DNA from 2 places in the Peribacillus suis genome. Region 1 is predicted to be linked to the other one. Evidence: predicted binding sites of a transcription regulator. Region 1 holds the regulator's gene; the other holds the start of a gene.

The links. The regulator LexA, encoded in region 1, represses DNA repair genes until DNA is damaged. The targets are predictions, from matches to a motif close to CGAACATATGTTCG.
Region 2: a site for LexA is predicted at 3,232-3,245, ahead of uvrB (excinuclease ABC subunit UvrB). Genes of this name have one in related genera too.

What each region holds. Positions count from the first base shown of each region.
Region 1 is NZ_CM182019.1:1,608,482-1,615,200, reverse strand. Features, by position in the region: gene AC503W_RS07975 (DUF896 domain-containing protein) at 1-113, opposite strand, end outside; gene AC503W_RS07970 (YneB family resolvase-like protein) at 178-834, opposite strand; gene yneA (cell division suppressor protein YneA) at 847-1,158, opposite strand; gene lexA (transcriptional repressor LexA) at 1,318-1,941, shown strand; gene AC503W_RS07955 (hypothetical protein) at 2,135-2,422, shown strand; gene AC503W_RS07950 (GlsB/YeaQ/YmgE family stress response membrane protein) at 2,593-2,829, opposite strand; gene AC503W_RS07945 (peptide MFS transporter) at 3,582-5,075, shown strand; gene AC503W_RS07940 (VanZ family protein) at 5,128-5,736, opposite strand; gene AC503W_RS07935 (YqhV family protein) at 6,100-6,375, shown strand; gene AC503W_RS07930 (N-acetylmuramoyl-L-alanine amidase) at 6,602-6,719, opposite strand, start outside.
Region 2 is NZ_CM182019.1:3,881,747-3,888,465, forward strand. Features, by position in the region: gene uvrA (excinuclease ABC subunit UvrA) at 1-1,109, opposite strand, end outside; gene uvrB (excinuclease ABC subunit UvrB) at 1,116-3,101, opposite strand; gene AC503W_RS19120 (DUF2198 family protein) at 3,321-3,551, opposite strand; gene AC503W_RS19125 (catalase) at 3,700-5,277, opposite strand; gene AC503W_RS19130 (N-acetylmuramoyl-L-alanine amidase family protein) at 5,631-6,719, shown strand, end outside.

The DNA of each region.
Region 1 (6,719 bases):
AAATACTCACTTCGTAAGGAAGTTTGCTCTTTCGCCTCTTCTACAGTTAAGCCCTCTCCCTTAGCTTTTTTAGAAAGTTCATTGATACGGGCCATTTTTTCTTTTGATAGCATAATTTTTCTCCTTTATATATACGGATATTGACATGGTATTAAAAAAAAAGTGAAATTACAAGTTCTATGATTGATTCTCCGGTGTACCTTGCTGGTATTCCAAGAATCTGCGGTGTACCGTTGCTTTTGACACGTCATAGCCAAAGCCTCTCAGTGTTGCCGCAATCTCGGCAAAAGTTAATCCATTCGAACGCAGTTTCACAATTTCTTCTATGGGTACTTCTTTACGATCCCTGCCAGTGGAGTTTCTTTGGTTCTTCAGGTTTTTCTGGGGGCGGTAGCCATTTTCAACGGCCCTAAGCATACCACGTTTAATTTTCAGGTTATGTAGTTTGCGTTGATATTCTTCTACAATACCAACAATTTGGATAACCATGGCATCAGAGTCCGATAACTCTAATTCACCATCATGAGAAAGTGTGAAAATCTTCACTCCTTCTTTAAGTACAACATGAAACAAGGCAATTTTAGCATTTCCTCTTCCCAACCTAGTTTCATCTTGAATCAGGAGAACATCCGCTTCTTTTGTCTTAAAAAGATCAAGCATGTCAAATATCCCGTCACGGTTCAGTTCGTAACCACTTGCCTGCTCTCTTATTATTGAAACGACTTCCATGTCATTATGTTCTGCTAACTTTACTAATTCCTCTTCCTGCCTAGCTAGCGAGGTTTCCTGTGTTTCTTTTTCTGTACTTACCCGACAATAGATGACTGCTTTCATATGAACCTACCTTTACTGCTTACTAGCCAAACTTTGGACTACTTTTTCACTTTCAACTGGTATGACAATGATTTGACCTGCCTTAATCGTATCCGCCCTTACACCGTTATACTCTTCTATCCAACCAATGAATTCTTTTTTTGTCAATTCGGTTTGACCATATTCTTCTGAAATCTCCCATATAGTATCACCTTCGTTAATTTCAATCGAAAGGAAATCCTTATTTTGATTACTATCTAATGTGAAAGAGAATAAAATAGACAAGATAAATACAAATCCTGCTAATAGAATCGTATAGATATTATTTTTGCAAAATGTCTTCATTAATATCCCTCCATAGCGAATGTACGTTCGTTTTTAGTTGATAATTGAATTATAATACGAACGTTTGTTTCAGTCAACAACCAAATTCGAACTTATGTTTGTATAGCATGGAGAGCCATGCTATAATATAGCAAAGAATTATAGAGAAGAGGTGCGTATATGACTAAACTATCAAAACGGCAGCAGGATATTCTTGATTTCATAAAAGATGAAGTTCGTCAAAAAGGTTATCCACCTTCCGTTAGAGAGATTGGCGAAGCTGTGGGACTTGCATCAAGTTCGACTGTACATGGACATTTATCTCGTTTGGAAAGCAAAGGCTTAATCAGACGCGACCCGACTAAACCAAGGGCCATTGAGATTTTAAATATAGAAGAATCTAATAACATTCCAAAAACAAACGTAGTTAACGTACCACTTCTCGGAAAAGTAACCGCAGGTATGCCGATAACTGCCATTGAGAACATAGAGGAATACTTCCCTCTTCCTGAAAGTATGGTTCCACATGATGATCATGTGTTCATGCTTGAAATTATGGGTGAAAGTATGATTGAAGCAGGAATTCATGATGGAGATTATGTCATTGTAAAACAACAAAGCAATGCCAATAACGGAGATATCGTCGTGGCCATGACGGAAGATGATGAAGCCACCGTTAAACGATTCTTTAAGGAACCGGATTACATACGGCTTCAGCCGGAAAACTCCAATATGGAACCTATCATTCTAAGAGATGTAACCATTCTTGGAAGAGTGATCGGGCTATATAGGCAAATTCACTAAAAGCGCACAAATTGCGCTTTTTTTATTTGTTTTAAGTCTATGTATTACATCCTATGTATATGACAGAAGCAATATTATAATATTTTACTAGAGAGCATTGAATAACAAACCGAGTCAAAATAACAAGGTATAATTCTTTTATATCCGGTGAAATTAAGTTCAATAGACATTTCTTTTTGAAAGTGGTGTTACTATGGATTTTCCGACGATACATACGAATTTTTGGGATGCTGTAATGGCTATCCCAACTATCATGATTTTGACCCAAATTATAAAGTTTCTCTTTCCTATCCCCCGAAGTTACGTACCCACTATTGCGTTATGTCTTGGTTTAATCATTTCTATATTCATAAGCCATCGGCATAACTTGACTACCGGGATTTTTATGGGATGGTTTTACGGATACGCCAGTATCGGTAATTACGCCGCACTTAAAACAGCTTTCGTATCCTTTAGAAACTCTGATAATCATTCGGATTGAGTAAACACTGATCGATCCTTTAATCGAAACCTCTATTTTTTTACGCAAAAAAACTGTCCAGTATTGTTGAACAGCATTTTCAAGCAATAATGGACACATATAGATCAGCTTTCTCTAAACCATCTACACGTGATTCTGGAAAATTTATTCAATCGTATACCCTCTGCTTTCTACCTCCATCTTGTATTTCTCATGATAATGGATACAATGAACACTACAATTATGGCACCCAGTAACGCAGGCACAATGTAAAACCCTTCTGTTTCAGGTCCGATTGGCCCTAATATTGCAGTACCAAGCCATGCTCCAACAAATCCAGCAATGATATTTCCAATAATTCCACCCGGCATATCCCTTCCTAAAATCAGGCTTCCCAGCCATCCAATTATTCCACCAACAATTAACATCCAAATTAGCTCCAAAAATAACCACCTCCTTTCTCTAAAATTTATGAAATTTTTTTATTAATAGAACAGACTTGTGACTAATGAAAATCACTTAAGCTCCTCAGGCAATAAACTTATCGGCTGCTTATATACTTCTACCTATATAGGTACTATAAAAGGCCGCCCTAAAAAGGGTGGCCTTTAGTGTTTGATCTTCCGTTCTCCCTACCACAAAGAAAACCATCCAGTAAGAATGGTTGAAAATTATTATTTGGTTATAATAATAAATGCCGCCAGATAACTGCAATTATCTGGCGGCACCACATGGTAAAAAAGAAAACAATTAAATTGCTTTCTATACTAGAATAAGTATTTTGGCTTCTTTTGTCGATATGACAATATTCCTATTTTCAATTATTTACACTATTTCCTACCATACTTTTTTAATATTTCAACCTTTATTCATCATCATTTTTTCTACACAACCATTTAAAATTGGATTTTCATAACTTATTGAAGGTTCTTGCAATTCGAAACCCCAAATCATTTACTTAATGGATTATATATCAAATGAACGGTGCGTTTTCAATCCAACGTGATTAAAGGGCTCTAATATATACCTCATTACCTATTTATGCCATTTCAATAGTCCTGTATTTCACAAAAACGGGATATAAACACCACTTATTATGAACTATTATTAAAATACACTAAATATTCTTTACAACTGCTCTAAGAAAAGTTATTATACTATAATAAAAGGAGGAGAATGTATGTCATCAATAAATAAACAGAAAATTTTGGATAGCATTCCTCAAAAAGGTTTTTTCGGAAACCCTAAAGGACTATTCACTCTTTTCTTCACGGAGTTTTGGGAGCGCTTCTCCTATTATGGTATGAAGGCCATTCTTGTATACTATATGTATTATGAGGTATCTAAAGGTGGATTAGGTCTTGATGAAAAAACATCTCTAGCCATTGTATCCATCTATGGATCGTTAGTATATATGTCCGGAATTATTGGTGGCTGGTTAGCCGATAGGATTTTCGGAACATCGAAAGCCGTTTTTTACGGCGGTATATTGATTATGCTTGGTCATATTGCACTTGCCATACCGGGCAGCATTTCCATGTTCTTTGTTTCCATGATACTAATCGTTATAGGTACAGGTCTTTTAAAACCAAATGTATCCAGTATTGTTGGGGAGCTATATGCAGAAGACGATAACCGTCGAGATTCTGGTTTCAGCATATTCTACATGGGAATAAACACGGGTGCATTCATTGCTCCGCTTATTGTCGGAACAGTTGGAATGAAGTACAATTTCCACCTTGGATTCGGTATTGCAGCCGTTGGTATGTTTATTGGATTAATCGTCTTCATGGCTACAAAGAAAAAAAATCTGGGACTTGCAGGAATAACCCCTGTCAATCCTTTGGCTCCGAATGAAAAGAAATCTGTTTACACCAAGATTGGGCTAGCTATTTTAATTATTGCCATCATTTGTGCAATCGCTATCTCAAATGGTCTCTTAACACTTAATAGCTTTATCGGCCTTGTTGGTATTCTTGGAATTCTTATTCCTACCATGTATTTTATTGTGATGTACCGTAGTCCGAAAACAACAGCTGTTGAGCGTTCACGTTTACTAGCCTATATTCCTTTATTTATAGCAGCTGTCATGTTTTGGGCCATCCAAGAACAAGGCTCAACTATTTTAGCAAATTATGCTGATAAACGGACACAGTTAGAATTTGCAGGTTTTCACATTTCACCAGCATGGTTCCAATCTTTAAACCCATTGTTCATCATTACTTTAGCTCCTTTATTCGCATGGTTATGGGTTAAATTAGGGAAACGTCAGCCAACTATACCTCAAAAGTTTTCAATTGGCCTATTCTTTGCTGGTTTATCATTCCTAGTAATTTTGGTTCCCTCTTATTTTGGAGGAGCCGGTTCATTAGTTAGCCCATTATGGCTTGTACTTAGTTATTTCCTTGTAGTAATTGGAGAGCTATGCTTGTCACCTGTTGGTATGTCAGCTACGACTAAACTTGCTCCATCTGCGTTCTCAGCACAAATGATGAGTTTATGGTTCTTAGCCAATGCAGCAGCACAAGCATTAAATGCTCAAATTGTAAGATTTTACTCTGCGGACACGGAAATGGTCTATTTCGGGGCTATCGGAATCACTTCATTGATTTTAGGATTTATCCTATTGGCAATATCACCAAAGATTCAAGGCTTTATGAAAGGCTTACGTTAACAAATGTAAAGCCAGCTTCTCCTATCATGGACAAGCTGGCTTTTTTTGTTTTTCATGCATTCCGCTTTGCGGGGATAATATCTATCACTTTCACGAACCAACGATACAAGAAATATCCCAAATATACCCCAATAAGGTTCAAGATCAGATCGTCTATATCCAAACTTCCTCTTTGAAAAACATACTGGCATATTTCTATGATTGAGATTGAGAAAAAGGGAATAAGAAATCTTGGAATACCGGTCATCTTTTTTCCCTTTCTGGATAGCAGGTACAATCCAAATGGAATGAATAATCCTACATTTGCACTTAGATTATAAAAAGAAACAAGCCAATTCGAATCACCAGTTAAATAAGGGCTGATTGTAGATAACGGGATAATATTATACGAATATTCCTGTCCTTCAGGTCGGAAGAAAAGTAAAACTAGCAAAGAGAAACTATAACCACTTATCGCTACCTGCCAATACAATCGGGGTAGTTTTATTGTTTCCCCCCTGACCAATAAGACGATCATCAACACAGAGACTACAATACAAACCCATACAACCATGATCACCCAAGGGTTCAAATAGAATAGGAGTTGAAGAAAAATAGGTAGACCACCGAAGAATAACCCCTGTGAGAACAGAAGCGTAAGCAATAGCGTTTTATAAGTCATATGGGGCCCTCCTTCTAACGAATACCATTACATCCTAGGCTATTGAGGACATACCGTCAATATGAAAGATATAGCGCTTGGTACAACACTCATAAGATTTCCTACTTTTTCTCTCCGTTGACATACTCCTTAACACGTAATTTCTGACCGACTTTTATTATATATATATATTGGTATCTGTCGGCTATCGTACTGTTTAGCCAAGAAAGATACCGTGTCACCTGACTTCCACCTGACCCCCTTCATAAAGTCCATAACGATGGGTATTTTCAAATGGAACGACCACCGGGATAGGATAAAGTTGTCCTATTTTTTAAAATAGATTCATAAGATAAACGTGCCAAAAGTTCGGAGGGGAAAATCATGTTTATAGCTTTTGAAAAAGCCGTTCTTATAATGGGTTTACTTCGTTTGCTTTCGGGAAGTATAGAAATATTCGCAGCTATACTCATGTTAAGACTTAATGATATCGAAAAAGCGTTGGTTGTGAATAGTTCCCTCGCACTTGTTGGACCTATAATACTTATTAGTACAACAGCTGTTGGCTTATTCGGGATGACCGAAAAGCTTTCCCTCTTTAAAGTTTCATGCATCTTTATAGGAGTGACCATTATATTTATTGGAATAAAAAGCGAATAATAAGCATAAAACAACCATTCTCAATAAATGGGATTGCCCAAGATAAAACATTTCGGCACCTTTTTGATTTCACCAACGATATTTTCAGATTATCTACATATGTGACAGCCATTTCTACAATTCACTTAATCAACTTCTTTAATCTCAATAAGAGAAGGGATTAGATATGGTGTGTAGTGTGGTATCTCGAAGTACTTGATAATGTTTCATTCACCATCCAGAGCTATCATTTCACTCGCAGTTTTTGACCGATTTCAAGGTAATTGGGTTTAACCTTAGGGTTCAGAGCTAAAAGTTTAGACACACTTGTTCCATATTTTATGGCAATGCTATAAAGAGTATCA
Region 2 (6,719 bases), 1.9 Mb from region 1:
CCTTCCTGCACTCTTCCAAAATCATTTTTATAGCGGAAATAAATCTTATCCTTACCAGATCCCAGTAAGATTTTCTCCAGTTTCTCTTCCGGAAGGTCTTTGACCGGGATATCCATATCGATGTCATAATGAGTCGCTACAGCTTCAAGGAGCTGCGGGTAATATTGAGAGCTCGTCGGCTCCCATGGCGCTATGGCATGCTGGCGAAGACTTAACTCTTTATTCGGGATGACCAGATCACGGTCCACTTCAAGCCTTGCACCCAAACCATCACAATCCGGACAGGCCCCGAATGGACTATTAAAAGAAAACATCCTCGGCTCTAACTCCCCAACAGAAAAACCACAGATTGGGCAAGCATGATCCTCACTGAAGAGTAATTCCTCTTCGCCCATCACATCTATAATGACCTTGCCATCCCCAAGCTTCAAAGCGCTTTCCAAGGAATCTGCAAGTCTTGCCCTGATTCCTTCTTTGATGACGATCCGGTCAATGATGACTTCTATTGAATGCTTTTTATTCTTTTCAAGGGTGATATCATCACTGAGGTCATACATCTCCCCATCAATCCGTACACGGACATACCCTTGTTTCTTCACTTCTTCCAGCACTTTCACATGCGTTCCTTTTCTTCCTGAAACGAGTGGTGCCAATACTTGAAGCTTTGTCCGTTCTGGATAATCGAGTATACGGTCGACCATTTGTTCAATCGTTTGGGAACTGATTTCGATATGATGAATCGGACAAGTCGGCCGACCGACCCTCGCATATAGCAATCTTAGATAATCATAAATTTCCGTTACGGTTCCCACAGTGGAACGAGGATTCTTGCTCGTCGTTTTCTGATCGATCGATATCGCAGGAGATAACCCATCAATCATATCCACGTCTGGTTTATCCACTTGCCCTAAAAATTGGCGGGCATAAGCCGAGAGTGATTCGACATAACGTCTTTGTCCTTCCGCATATATCGTATCAAAAGCCAAGGACGACTTCCCTGAACCGGATAATCCCGTTAGCACCACAAGCTTATCCCTAGGTATCGTGACGTCGATATTCTTCAGGTTGTTGGTCCTTGCACCCTTAATCACAATTTTATCCATTGCCATGTTTCGTCACCCTTCCGCTTTTAACTCTAATATTAAATCACGCAGTTCGGCAGCCCGTTCGAAATCCAGTGCCTTTGCCGCTTCTTTCATTTCTTTTTCCATGCTTGCCACCACTTTTTCGCGCTCTTTTTTCGGAAGCTTAGACAGTTTGATAGCCGGATCTTCCTGATACGCTTCCCCATCTTCAGCAACTTGCGTAGCCCGGATGGAATCCCTGATATCCTTTTGGATGGTCTGTGGTGTGATTCCATGCTTTTTGTTGAATTTTTCCTGGATTTCCCGTCGGCGTGTCGTTTCACTGATGGCCAGTTCCATCGAATTCGTTATCCGGTCAGCATACATGATGACGTGCCCGTTTGCATTCCTGGCGGCACGGCCCATCGTTTGGATGAGTGAACGTTCCGAGCGGAGGAATCCTTCTTTATCAGCATCGAGAATGGTCACCAAGGACACTTCGGGGATATCCAGACCTTCCCGCAAAAGATTGATCCCGACAAGGACATCATATTTCCCCATCCTCAATTCCCGGATGATTTCAATTCTTTCCAACGTTTTTATCTCAGAATGAAGGTACTGAACCTTGATTCCTATATCCTTCAGGTAATCCGTTAAATCCTCGGACATCTTTTTCGTCAATGTCGTAATTAAAACCCGTTCATCCCGTTTAGCCCGTTCCTGGATTTCACCTATCAGGTCATCAATCTGCCCTTCAATCGGTCGCACTTCAATGGTAGGATCAAGCAATCCAGTAGGTCGGATAATTTGCTCGACCATTTCCGGCGTATGTTCCAATTCATATGGTCCTGGAGTTGCCGAAACGAATATGGATTGATGGACTTTCTTTTCAAACTCCTCGAATCTGAGTGGCCGGTTATCTTTCGCAGAGGGTAGGCGGAATCCATGGTCCACCAATACCTGCTTCCGAGCCTGATCGCCATTGAACATGCCGCGGATCTGTGAAAGGGTTACATGTGACTCGTCGACAATCAATAGGAAGTCTTCCGGAAAATAGTCAATCAAGGTGTAAGGTGTAGCTCCTGCGGGGCGTAGGGTTAAATGACGGGAATAGTTCTCGATACCCGAACAGAAACCCATCTCCCTCATCATTTCCAAATCGTAACGGGTCCGTTGCTCCAATCGCTGTGCTTCAAGAAGCTTTTCATCTTCACGAAGTTCTGCCAATCGTTCTTCAAGTTCCGTTTCAATATTTTGAATCGCCACATTCAGTTTCTCTTCACGTGTGACGAAATGGGATGCCGGAAAGATGGCGATATGTTCCCGTTCACCAGTGATCTCGCCAGTCAGGGCATCGACTTCCCGAATCCGGTCAATCTCGTCCCCGAAAAACTCGACCCGAACACAGTGTTCATCTTTTGAGGCCGGGAAGATTTCAACTACGTCTCCGCGGACCCTGAACGTTCCTCGTTGAAAGGCAATATCATTTCTCTCATATTGAATATCTACAAGTTTATGCAGCAGTGCATTTCTGTCTATCTCCATACCAGTACGCAGCGATACCACCATCTCCCTGTATTCTTCCGGGGAACCTAACCCATAAATACAGGATACACTGGCAATGATGATGACATCTTCCCGTTCGAACAAAGAGGATGTCGCCGAGTGGCGGAGTTTATCGATTTCATCATTGATACTGGCATCTTTCTCTATGAAAGTATCAGTGGAAGGCACATAGGCTTCTGGCTGATAGTAATCGTAATAGCTGACAAAGTACTCAACCGCATTATTGGGGAAAAACTCTTTGAACTCACTGTAAAGCTGCCCTGCCAACGTTTTGTTATGGGCAATGACAAGGGTAGGCTTATTGATTTGTTGGATGACATTGGAGACAGTGAATGTTTTCCCTGTCCCTGTCGCACCAAGCAGCGTCTGCATACTCTTTCCTTCTTTTATGCCAGCAACAAGCTTTTCTATCGCCGCTGGCTGATCTCCCTGTGGAGAATATTTTGAGACTAACTCAAACGTTTCCTTCACCAAGCATGGCCTCCTACTGAATTAGTTTTATATGAAAAAAGGGATATGATTTATTCCTTCTATTTATTCCGTTTAAAGAACTATATATACACATTCTACCACAATATCCTCAAAACAAACCACCGAAAAGCGAACAAACATTCTGTTTCGCATTTTATAACCTAGCAGGTCAAAGAGTCCTTTTCATAGAAATCGAGACAAAAAAAGCACCTCTATAAATTAGGCGCTCTTGGCTGTTCGTTTCATCATTCTTTTTGATAACCAGAAACCCACCGTCAGTGATAGTGCATCAATGATTATTAATAAGTTCGTATGTGTATAACCTTTATATGCGGAAGCGGCGATCAATGCAACCGTTAGTATAAGACCTACAATATAGTTATAGGTGACCCTTGAAAATAGCATGACTAGAAGACCGGGTAATAGAAGGGCTGAAAGAAATTTAATCATTTTTTCATCTCCTTTGTAAGAGAAAAATAGAGTAGTTACAGTTTAAATGATTCCTTGGTTTTTTGCCAATCTATTTCCTGCAAAACGAACAAGCGGTATACAAAAGGGAAACCCCCTTCAAGGAAGGGAGTTCACTTTTTGCATCCTATTAATATGGATCGGCGTCATGACCTTTTTCGACTCCTTCCTCTGGATTGTCCGTACCACCCATTGGTTTGGAAGACTCGGTATGTTGGGAGGCTGCCGCTAATCCTTCTTTCAAACGGCGGCCATAATCTTTATCGGCCTCTTCAGCAAGGGTAATCATCTTCTCTTGAATGCGTGGATCGGCAGGTGCGAGTGCATCCACTAGATTGGAGATCAATTCGTCCCTTTCCCAATCCTCGAATTCACGATACGTTTCACCTGCTTGTTTCGTGTTGCTTTGGCGATCTATCGTTTCACGGACCAGTTTGCCCTCTACAAAAGGGGTATACTCTTTACCCGTCTGCTCAGCCTCTTTCAATCCTCCTACAGTCGATGGTTCGTAGTTGATATGAGGACTTTGGTTTCCTCTACCCACTTCATACTGCATTTGGCCGCCCGTTTGATTGGTCGCCGTCCGTTTTTTCGGTGCATTGATCGGCAGTTGCAGATAATTGGCCCCCACGCGATGACGTTGTGTATCCGAATACGAGAATGTGCGGCCTTGGAGCATCTTATCATCCGAGAAATCCAATCCATCTACAAGGACTCCCGTTCCAAAAGCAACCTGCTCGACTTCGGTGAAATAATCTTCCGGGTTCTTATTCAAAACCATCGTGCCGACATGCAGCCATGGGAATTGGTCTTTTGGCCAAATCTTCGTATCATCCAATGGATCGAAATCCAGTTCAGGATGGGCATCATCACTCATGATTTGTACATTTAAATCCCATTCTGGATAATCCCCATTTTCGATTGCTTCATATAAATCCTGTGTAGCATGATTGAAATTCGTCGACTGAATCTCATTCGCTTCTTTCTGCGTCAAGTTTTTGATCCCTTGCTTTGGTTCCCAATGGTACTTGACCAGGACTGCTTCCCCCTCTTGATTCACCCACTTATATGTATTGACCCCGGAACCTTGCATCATGCGGTAGCTAGCCGGAATGCCCCAAGGCGAAAATAAGAAGGTGATCATATGGAAGGTTTCCGGAGAACTTGAGCAGAAATCGAAAATCCTTCTGCCATCCTGAATGTTTGTAACAGGGTCGGGTTTGAAGGCATGGATCAAATCGGGAAATTTCATGGCGTCGCGGATAAAGAATATTTTGAGGTTGTTCCCTACTAAATCCCAGTTTCCATCTTCCGTATAAAACTTAACGGCAAATCCACGAGGGTCACGTAATGTTTCAGGGGAGGTTCCCCCATGAATGACCGAAGAAAACCTGACGAATACCGGTGTTTTTTTACCCGCTTCTTGAAAGACCTTTGCTCTCGTATATTTAGAAACCGGCTCGTCTCCCGCCTTGCCTGTCGGAACAAAATATCCATGTGCACCTGCACCTCGTGCATGTACCACCCGCTCCGGAATCCGCTCTCTATCGAAGTGACTCATTTTTTCCAGGAAGTCGTAGTTCTCTAATGTACTTGGTCCCCTGTTTCCAACAGTCCGGATGCTTTGATTATTCGTTATGGGGTGCCCTTGTCGGTTGGTCAAGGTTTCTTCCGATTCATTATTCGTCTCTTTTGGTTGATCAGACACTAAATTTCCTCCTTTGTAAATATCATCCATCACTCCAACTAACATCCCCAATTCCTCAAACTCCACTCATATTAATTCAAAATTCTTCAATTAATGTAAATTACGTTCTAATTACCTACAAAAAGTTCCAAAAAACACCTACTAATTGATGTGAGTATATTGTACTATTATTAATGAATCTCCTTCACACTATCGCCAATGATACCGATAAAAATCATGGAGATTACTCCAATGAAGGCATCTCCGCAGTATATGTGCACTTATATTCACTTACCAAGGGTTATTCTGACCCAACCTCTGGATGAACCATAACCATTCGATTATTTCAGCATAATTTAAAGGAGCGAGCTTTAATGAAAAGAAGAATAATCACCTTATTTGCAGCAACCTTGGTTTTTTTGACGATTTTCTCGTATCCATACGCCACCGATCAAGTCCAGGCCGCTTCCAAAACGGCCAAAATTACAGCTAGTTCCCTCCATATAAGAGAACAGCCTAAGACAACGGCAAAATCTCTGGGCCTAATTAAAAAAGGAAAAGAAGTGACCATCTCTTCACAAAAATCCGGATGGTCGAAAATCAAGTATGGAAAACTAACGGGCTGGGTCTCCACCACGTATTTGGACGAGTTAGGTTATGTGACAGCTTCCTCGTTAGTATTAAGAAAATCAAATAATACAAGCAGCAAGTCTCTCGCAACCTTACCTAAAGGAACCGCCGTAGAAATTAAATCGACCAAAGGCAATTGGCTACAAATCTATGTATCTTCCAAAAAGAAAACTGGTTGGGTTTCTAAAACATACATATCTAGTTCCAAGCCTACAGCCACTGCTAAACCGGCAGCTATCAGCACGACCAAGTACTATGTTACAGCCAGTTCATTGTATGTCCGTAAGTCTGCCAATACCACGTCAAAGAAGCTGGCGACGATCAATAAGGGCGCTGCCGTTACCTATATTAAAAAATCGGGTAACTGGGCAAACGTGAAGACGGCTTCCGGCGTGACCGGATGGGCTTCCTTAACCTATCTATCTAAGAAAAAACCTACTGCATCTCCTTCAGCCGTTAAGGAAACGACTTACTATGTAACAGCTGCCGAGCTATATGTAAGGAAATTGGGTAACTCAAAAGCTGACAAAGTCACCACTCTAAAAAAAGGGGAGGCTGTCACGCTTTATGAAGAGAAAGACAAATGGGGAAGAATCAAAACGGCTTCTGGGAAAACAGGTTGGGCTTCCCTTACCTATCTAGCAAAAACCAAGCCGAAAGAAACAAAACCAGTAACAACCACACCACCTAAAGTAGAAGCACCTATAAAAGAAGAACCGGTCAAAACCAAGCCAACCAAATACTATGTCATTTCCGACTCGTTGAACATTCGCAATGGACCTTCGGCAACGAATAAAATACTAGGGGCCGTCGATAGAAGTGATAGTGTCATA